4 regions of the Chitinophaga pollutisoli genome follow, and region 1 is predicted to be linked to each of the others. Evidence: riboswitches for the same ligand, from Rfam matches in the RefSeq annotation. Region 1 holds a riboswitch; each other region holds the start of a gene.
The links. A riboswitch is a leader RNA that binds a small molecule or an ion and turns the genes downstream of it on or off. The one in region 1 is predicted to bind cobalamin.
Positions count from the first base shown of each region.

Region 2: it holds a riboswitch for cobalamin, as region 1 does, so the genes downstream of both, WJU16_RS25845 (DUF5074 domain-containing protein) here and metE (5-methyltetrahydropteroyltriglutamate--homocysteine S-methyltransferase) in region 1, are expected to answer to the same signal.
Region 3: it holds a riboswitch for cobalamin, as region 1 does, so the genes downstream of both, WJU16_RS07105 (ribonucleoside-diphosphate reductase small subunit) here and metE (5-methyltetrahydropteroyltriglutamate--homocysteine S-methyltransferase) in region 1, are expected to answer to the same signal.
Region 4: it holds a riboswitch for cobalamin, as region 1 does, so the genes downstream of both, WJU16_RS11140 (TonB-dependent receptor domain-containing protein) here and metE (5-methyltetrahydropteroyltriglutamate--homocysteine S-methyltransferase) in region 1, are expected to answer to the same signal.

Region 1 is NZ_CP149822.1:3,647,815-3,650,016, forward strand. It holds gene WJU16_RS15255 (response regulator) at 1-282, opposite strand, end outside; cobalamin riboswitch at 585-781, shown strand; gene metE (5-methyltetrahydropteroyltriglutamate--homocysteine S-methyltransferase) at 925-2,202, shown strand, end outside.
Region 2 is NZ_CP149822.1:6,050,567-6,052,768, forward strand. It holds gene WJU16_RS25845 (DUF5074 domain-containing protein) at 1-1,033, opposite strand, end outside; cobalamin riboswitch at 1,202-1,403, opposite strand; gene WJU16_RS25850 (lysophospholipase) at 1,484-2,202, shown strand, end outside.
Region 3 is NZ_CP149822.1:1,745,711-1,747,912, reverse strand. It holds gene WJU16_RS07105 (ribonucleoside-diphosphate reductase small subunit) at 1-793, opposite strand, end outside; cobalamin riboswitch at 927-1,130, opposite strand; gene WJU16_RS07100 (RNA polymerase sigma-70 factor) at 1,573-2,133, shown strand.
Region 4 is NZ_CP149822.1:2,727,407-2,729,608, forward strand. It holds gene WJU16_RS11135 (amino acid permease) at 1-666, opposite strand, end outside; cobalamin riboswitch at 714-920, shown strand; gene WJU16_RS11140 (TonB-dependent receptor domain-containing protein) at 1,024-2,202, shown strand, end outside.

The sequences.
Region 1 (2,202 bases):
CCAGGAAGAAATACTGTCCATAACGAAATACGCGGGCAATACAAGGATGACCGGCAATTGCCTGCGCGACCGCTGGTTGCGCAACTGCGCTGAAAGTTCGTTGAGATAAGGGAATGGCAGCTTCAGATCGGCGATCACCAGGTCGTAATCATACGTCCTCAATAGCATGGCCGCTTCTTTTCCGTTATAGGCGAGATCTGCATGGTGCCCTTCTTTCTGAATAATTAACTCTACGACATGAATCATTAATAAATCATCTTCAATAACCAATATCCTTTTCATATACGATCACTATTACCCACTGCAGCACAGGCATACGACGGCCTGCCGCGAAACGCGTTGACTTTTTTGATCTATGCTGCTAAAGTGGAAGTTCAATAAAAACTGAGGCGACTATACAGGTATACGTCTGATCTTTTATATGGCTTTACGATAATGTTCAATCTACTAGGTATAAGCCGTTACGACCCTCACTTTGCATATACTGTGCCAAAACAGCCATTGGTTAATGAGCGTTAACAAACATGATGATAATAGGATTTGATGTCAGGCATTCCTATCTTTGACCCGAGTTCTTTACCCGATTCATTCTTTCCATAGTGCGGTAAGCGGCCAACGCCGCTTTTAAAAAGGAACCGTGTGCAAATCACGGGCTGTCGCGCAACTGTAAGTGACTGTCAAAGTTACCGCCCACCAAGTTCATTGTCCTGACCTGAACAGGATGAGAAGAACGGCGGTAATGTTACAAGCCAGGATACTTGCCCGCTATGTAAGATCATGCTTTCGCGATTTGAAGCAATGGTCAGGACGCATTGTGGGCAAGCTATGCCCCGTTATGCCGTTCCGTGCCTTTTCCAATTCCTGAAAGCATACGAAAACCGTAAGGAGCATTAAGTCTCTTAATGTTTTAAAAGTTTTATGCGTATGCTTAAACACACCCTCGGCTACCCGCGCATGGGAGCCCGCCGCCAGCTGAAGAAAGCTTGCGAAGATTACTGGCAGCGCCGCATCGGCCGCCAGGAATTATTTGTGACCGCACAACGCCTGCAGGAAGAACAATGGCGCCTGCAGGAAGCCGCGGGGATGGACCTCATCCCCTGCAATGATTTCAGTTTCTACGACCACGTTCTCGACACTACGCTCCTCGTTGGCGCCATCCCCGACCGTTATGCCCCGGTGGTAACCGACCTGCCGCAGAACACTGAAGCCGACCTCGCCTTTGCCATGGCCCGCGGTTACCAGGAACACGGCCTGGACCTCACCGCAATGGAAATGACCAAGTGGTTCGACACGAATTACCATTACATCGTGCCCGAATTCCGCGCCAACCAACAGTTCAGGTTATTTTCCAACAAAGTGTTCAATGCGTTCGATGCCGCCAGGCATATGCTCAATGCCACGCCCAAGCCGGTGTTGGTGGGCCCCGTGTCGTACCTGCTGCTGGGCAAGGAAAAAGACCCCGGGTTCCATCGGCTCGAACTGCTGCCCCGGCTGCTCCCCGTTTACATTGAAGCCCTGCAACGCCTGCACAACATGGGCGCAAAATGGGTGCAGCTCGATGAGCCCTTCCTCGCCACTGACCTCCCCGCCGGCGCCGCAGATGCCTACCGATACGCCTACACGGAAATCGCGAAGCATTGCAAAGGCCTCCGCACGATGGTAACCACTTACTTCGAAGGGCTGCGCGATAACATGTCCCTGGCCACATCGCTGGGCGTGTGTTGCCTGCATGTGGACCTCGTCCGCGATCCGGGCCAGCTTGGTGATTTGTTGCCGATGTTGCCGGAGAAGCTGTCGTTGTCGCTCGGCGTTGTTGACGGGCGCAACATCTGGAAGAATGATTACGGACGCTCGCTTGGGTTGATCCGCCAGGCGGTGGATACGTTGGGGGAAGACCGCGTGATGATCGCGCCGTCGTGCTCCCTGCTGCACACGCCCACCGATCTCGAACTGGAAACCGCGTTGGATGAGGAGCTGCGTTCCTGGATGGCGTTCGCCAGACAGAAGCTGCAGGAAGTGGCGGAGCTTGAACAGGTATTCCACGGTGATACCGGCTTATGGGAGAAGAACAATGCCGCCATCGCCGCGAGGGCCGCATCTTCCCGCATTCACAAACCCTCCGTGAAAGCGCGCACCGCCGCCATCACCGAACGCGACGCGCAGCGGACTTCGGCATTCCCGCAGCGGCAATCCCTCCAGCAG
Region 2 (2,202 bases), 2.4 Mb from region 1:
GCTGGATGATGAAGATGTGGTCGTTGAGGGTGGAGGCCGTCATCTGCACGCTTCTCCAGGCGCCGAAGGGCGACACGGCGCGGAAGGGCATTTTCAGGGAGTCTTTCGCCAGTGTGGTGGGGTGTACGGACATGAGGAGTGAGTCCTTCGCGCCATAGATCCGGCCATTTTTTCCGGTGACGAATCCGATGGTGGCTTTGAAAGGCTTTTCAATAACGGCGTAGGTGGTGGCGTTGAGGACCACCATGCCGTCGGTGCTGTTATGCGCAAACACGTAGTTGCCGGACTTTACCATGTTGCCGGTAGCGCCGAATACGCCGGCGATTTTAGCGCCGATGGCGAGGGTGCTGAGGTTGATGGGATAAATGCCGTCGCCGGCCCCGATGAGGCCACGCGTAGCGTCGAGCCCGAGGAAGCTCATGCCTTTGCCGCCTGCCACGTTATTGACGCGGCCGGTTTCCACGAGGGTGTAGGCGTCGGTTACCACGAGGGGGCCACCGGCTTTCACGACCATGTATAATTTGCCGTTATGGATGGTGCCGTATTGGAGGTTGTTCATCACGCCGCCGAGAGTTTTGGCGGGGTTGACGAGTTTGTATTGCCAGGGGCGAACGGTGTCTTCTCCATAGGTGTGGAAGAACACGCTGCCGGTTTCGGTGCCGAACCAGCCTTCGTTCAGGATGTAGAATCCGTTGCCGTATTGGCCAAGCACGGTTACGCGGTAGTTGGCGGAATCCGCGCCGTGGGTAGTGCTGGCAACGAAAGTGATTTTGTAATCGCCGGTGGCGGCGGGTTTGAAAGTGTAGGTTGCATTCGTGCCGACGGGTTCGTTGTTGACGGTCCAGCGGAAGGTGATGCCGGCGTCTTGCGTGAACTCCGGTTTCAGTTCCACGGACTGCCCAACAGCGATGGTTTGTTCCGGTTGGGCGACGTGGATTTTCGGGCCGGAGGGCCTTGCATCGTCGTTTTTGTTACAGGCGGCTGCCATAGCCATAGCGGCCAGTGCGAGCACAATGCGTACATGTTGTTTCATATAGAGGTTTGTTTTTTCCGAAACAACCATCCGGGAAAAGCGTGCTATGCAGGCAAATACGTTTGCCTGTTCATGCGCACGACGATCCCTACGCGCACAAAGGGTTCTTAAAATGAGAATATAATGCCATGAAAGGCTTTACATCCCTGGCTTTTCACCCGAAAGCGTTGAATGGTAAAAACATGAGGCAGGTCTTCTGGCTCTCCTGCTTTACCGGCTTGCCTTCCCTTCTTTTGGAAAGTGGCATGCAGTGATGCCGGTAAAAACGAATGCAGGATTACAGCTACGGGGATAGCTCCGGTTTTGCACCGGATTCCCTTTTAATGCGCGCCCCGGAAAGGGGTCTGCAACCAAATGCGATGCAAACCTACGGTTATGGTTGGAATTAAACAAATGATTCCCGTCAATGATTCCTCCAACAAATTTGAATATTGGGGGTTATATTGAAACATGAAACATGATTTCACCTGGTCGTACAAGGGCCGCAACTTCCACGGCGTTACCTGGCAGCCGGAACATTATCAACGGGTGATGGTGGTGATCCATGGCATCGGCGAGCATGTGGAACGGTATGCGCCGCTGGCGGAATTTTTCAATAAAGAAGGATACCTCGTAACCGGGATCGATCATTTCGGCCACGGTAAAAGCGATGGCAAGCGCGGCGACGCGCTCCCGCTGGAAGCCATCTTCGATTACCTCGAAGCATTCCTGCAGGCAACATGGGACCGCCATCCCGCGCCGATGATTTTATACGGGCATTCCATGGGCGGCGGATTGCTTACGGGCTTGCTGCTCCACCGCCAGCCGGATGCGCAGGCGGCCGTGATCTCCGCGCCGGCATTGCTATTGCCGCAAAATCCCAACGTGGTGCAGCGGGGGATCCTCCGCGCGGGGGCTTCTCTCCTGCCCCACCTGCGCGTCAAAGCGCCGCTGGATATCCGGAAAATTTCACATGACGAAAAAGAAGTGGAGAAATTCGAACAGGACCCGCTCCGCCATCCCTACGCGAGCTTGCGGCTCATGCACATCCTGGTGAGCAACGGGATCTGGTGCCTCCGGCATGCAAACCGGCTGCAAATTCCGTCGCTCCTCATGCATGGCAATGCGGATACATTCACGAGCGTGGACGGCTCCCGTCAGTTTTCCAGGCTGGCGCCGGAAAAACTAAT
Region 3 (2,202 bases), 1.9 Mb from region 1:
ATCTGTCGGCTACGAATTCGATATATTGTTTCATGAGATCGGCGTTCATTCCGATGAGCGCTGCGGGGAGGGCTTCGGTGATGAATTCTTTCTCGATGGAAACGGCGTCGGAGATGATTTCGTGTACCTGTTTTTCGCTCATTTTGCCTTCGAGCATGGAATACAGCAGGCAGGCGAATTCGCAGTGGAGGCCTTCGTCGCGGGAGATCAGCTCGTTGGAGAAGGTGAGCCCGGGCATGAGGCCGCGTTTTTTCAACCAGAAGATGGAGCAGAAGGAGCCGGAGAAGAAGATGCCTTCCACGGCGGCGAATGCCACGAGGCGTTCCGCGAAGGTGCCGTTCTCGATCCAGCGGAGGGCCCATTCGGCTTTTTTCTTCACGGCCGGCACGGTTTCTATGGCGTGGAAAAGACGATCCTTTTCAACGGGGTCTTTCACATATGTATCGATGAGCAGGGCATAGGTTTCGGAGTGGATGTTTTCCATCATGATCTGGAAACCATAGAAGCAGCGGGCTTCGGGGATCTGCACTTCGCTCATGAAGTTAACGGCCAGGTTCTCGTTCACGATCCCGTCGGACGCGGCGAAGAATGCCAGTACGTGGGTGATGAAGTGGCGTTCGCCGTCGTTCAGTTTGGCCCAGTCGGCCAGGTCGCCCGACAGGTCGATTTCCTCGGCGGTCCAGAAGCTGGCTTCGTGGCGTTTGTACTGTTCCCAGATGGCGGGGTAGTTGATAGGCAGGAGTACGAACCTGTCTTTGTTTTCCTTCAGTAGTATCTCGTTCTCGTTATTCATACAATTTTTTTTATATGGTTAACCAGTTATAGTTGCCAATATTGAACGTGATTCGAAGGGTGACGGAGGTCCGTTATCCTCGTAAGGAAGGTAGCAGGGGCCATCAGCCAATACCTTGAATCGCGAAGGTTATGACGTTGTCCGATGTGCTGGCAGGTCTCCTGGCTATCCCTTGCCGGGCGGGCCTTCCCGCTCCGTTTTGAGGCGAAGCAGTGGCAGTTTGAAGAAACCGGCATTACAGGGGGTTACAGTAGCGCGTCTGCCCGTGATTCTCACACAGTTCCCTTTTAATTCCTTTCGTCGGAAACGTTCGGAAGCCAGCACAACGTTGTCAAGAACTGTGTGCAAATGTAATGATCAAACCCCCTGAACAAACTCATAAGTTACCCCCATATGTGGATAAAGAACTGAACAACTTTGGAAATCGCGCAGGGTAGCCATTCAGCGGCTTTTACACATCTAAAAGCAGGTTTTTGGTATAAAGATTAAGCACAATGTGTTGATTTGCTGGCACATATTAACGCAGGATAAATGTTTGTCGTTCCGGAGATTGGAAACCAATATTTTGTACATAGTCAGAAATAAGTATTCTTTTTGAATCCCAAAAGGCTTCGTATGACCGCAACCGGAAGTATAACGACAGGAGTCCTCATTTGCAATCGCTTGCATAAAGAACGGACAGCAATATGGTGAAAAAACAGGATTTCAATGTGAAGATCATATCAGGAATGCGTCGCTTCGTCCCGTAACTTGCATATCTACGTTATTAAATTCCGCGGATGGAGCAGTTGTTGGAAAGAATCGCGAAGAACAGTGACCAGTTGGCTTTCGGCCAGCTCTTTTCCTATTACAGCGACCGCCTCATTTATTTCGCCACCGCCCTCGTGCGCTCCCGCGAAGAAGCCGAAGAAGTAGTGGCCGATGTGTTCGTCAAACTCTGGCAACAACGCGCCCGCCTCCTGGACATCCATTACTTCCAAACATACCTTTACACCGCAGTCCGCAATACCGCCCTGAACCACACCTCCCGTTCCGTTATTCCTTACGAAGAGCTGGAAGACCAGCACGCCACGCTCATGCCCTGCGTCGTATCTCCCGAAGAATCCCTCATCAGCCGCGAAAACCTGCGCCAGATCGAGCAGGCGGTCAATGAACTGCCGCTGCGCTGCCGGCTTATTTTCAAACTGGTGAAGGAAGACGGCCTTTCGTACCGCGAAGTGGCGGAAGTACTCGATATATCCATCAATACGGTGAACGCCCAGATCACCATCGCGCTGAAGAAACTGGGGTCGGCCATCGACCTGCGTAAACCATTCCGCTTACCACTTGCGCGCAAATAATTATTTTTTAAAAAAATTTCCGACTGTCTTAACTGGACGGCCGGAAATCTGTGTCTAACTATATAACCA
Region 4 (2,202 bases), 920 kb from region 1:
GGGATCGCGCACGTCGGACCCGAAATTGATCGTTTGCTGGTAGCCGCCATAGGTGAAGAAAACCGGGACGAGGGCGGCGCCGAAGATATATGCCCAGCTATGGCTCGTGGCGGATGCCGCTACCTCAGCGGCGGGCGCTACATGGCTGCTGAAGGCGGCCAGGCAGAGGAGGAGCACCAGGGTGATTTTGAATACGGTGAGCACGTTTTGCCAGCTGGCGCTCATCCGGATGCCGAGCATATTTACGATATAGAGCACAAGCACCGCCGAAATGGCGATCGCCTTTCGCCCGCCCTCGTGCTGCATGGAGCCTGGGAGGATCACCGGGCCGATGTACTCCGCTCCCACAATGCAAACCGCCGCTATGGAAGCGGCGTTGGAGATGACGAGGGTCCAGTTGATCATGAAGGAATAAGCGGGGTGGAAGCCGTGCGACAGCACTTTGTAAAACCCGCCCGCGACGGGAAAGCGCGAGCCGATCTCGGCGTAGGTCAGCGCCCCACACAAGGTGACGAGCCCTCCCAGCACCCATACCATATAGAACAGCGCCGGCGTACCGGTTTCCCGGGCTACGCTCACCGGCGTCCGGAAGATTCCCATCCCGATCACCAGCCCCACCACGATCATGGTGAGGTCGAAAGGCCCGAGTTTCGGTTTGATGCTCATGTTGTACAAGATAACCGATTAACGCCTTATTTACCAAAATATCCGTAGGTTTGCGGCCGGTAAACGGTTGCCTTGCCCCTACCCGGGGCTGGCATTAATAGGGAATCCGGTGCAAATCCGGAGCTATCCCCGTAGCTGTAAGCCCGCATACAAGATTTTCAGGATCCCCAGCCACTATTCCGGTACAACGGAACGGGAAGGCCTCCTGGAAAGCGGACGAAGCCAGAAGACCTGCCGCATACCTTTTTGATTTATCCGCGCTTTCGGGTGAAAAGCGGAGGACATATGCGGCATAGCCAACATACGTACTTTTCAATTTCCCCAGGCGCCACTGATTATTTACAATCTATGGCCTACATGAAAAAAACACACCTGATCCTGACCGCCGGCTTCCTCGCCGCCAGCCAGATCGCATCGGCGCAGGATTCCACCCGCGTCTCCGAGCTCAGCACTTACACCGTTACCGCCACCAAATTCGCCAAGAAACTCAGCGAAACCGGGAAAGTCCTTACCATCATCGGCAACCGCCAGATCGAGCAGAACCTCGGCCGCTCCGTGGCCGACGTGCTCAACGAATCCACCGGCATCGTGATCGGCGGCGTCTATTCCAATCCCGGCAAAAACCGCGAAGTCTACTTCCGCGGCGCCACCTCCCAGTACACCACCATCCTCATGGATGGCATCCCCGTTGCCGACGCCACCGGCCTCACCGGAAACGCCATCGACCTCCGCTTCCTGCCCATCGACCAGGTGGAAAGGATCGAGATCCTACGCGGCACCCAAACCACGCTCTACGGCGCGGACGCCATCGCCGGCGTGATCAACATCATCATGAAGAAAGGCGGCAACAAACCCGTCAACGTTTTCGGCGACCTCATGTTCGGCTCCAACCGCACCATGAAAGGCTCCCTGGGCCTCCGCGGCAAACAGGACAATATCGATTACAATATCGCCTTCACCCATTTCACCACCGACGGTATCTCCGAAGCCGCGCGGCCCGATACGGTGAAAGACGTTTTCGACCGCGACGGCTACCGCCAGAATGGCCTCAACGCCACCGTGGGCATCCAGGCCACGGAAAATTTCCGTATCCAGCCGTTCCTATTCTACAGCGACTATAAAAGCCGCTTCGATGCAGGATCCTTCGCCGATTCCCGCATCAACAAAAACGAATCCGACTTCCTGCATTCCGGCGTGCGCACTCAATACGCACTCGGCAACAAAGGTAATATCCACGGTAACTTCGCCTATCAGCGCGTGAACCGCTTCGACGAAACCGGCTGGGACACCACCCACCTCGACGGCCGCTCCTATTTCGGAGAAGTGTACAGCCACTACGACATCACCAACTGGCTCCAGGCGCTCGCCGGCGTGGAATACCGCCAGGCGGAAATGATCAACGCCGAACCCGACGAAGACAATTCCTGGGACAAACACAGCCAGAACACCGTGAGCCCTTACGTTTCGCTGTTCCTGAAGAACTTCCACGGCTTCAACCTGGAGCTGGGCGGGCGTTACACCATCCATAACAAGTAC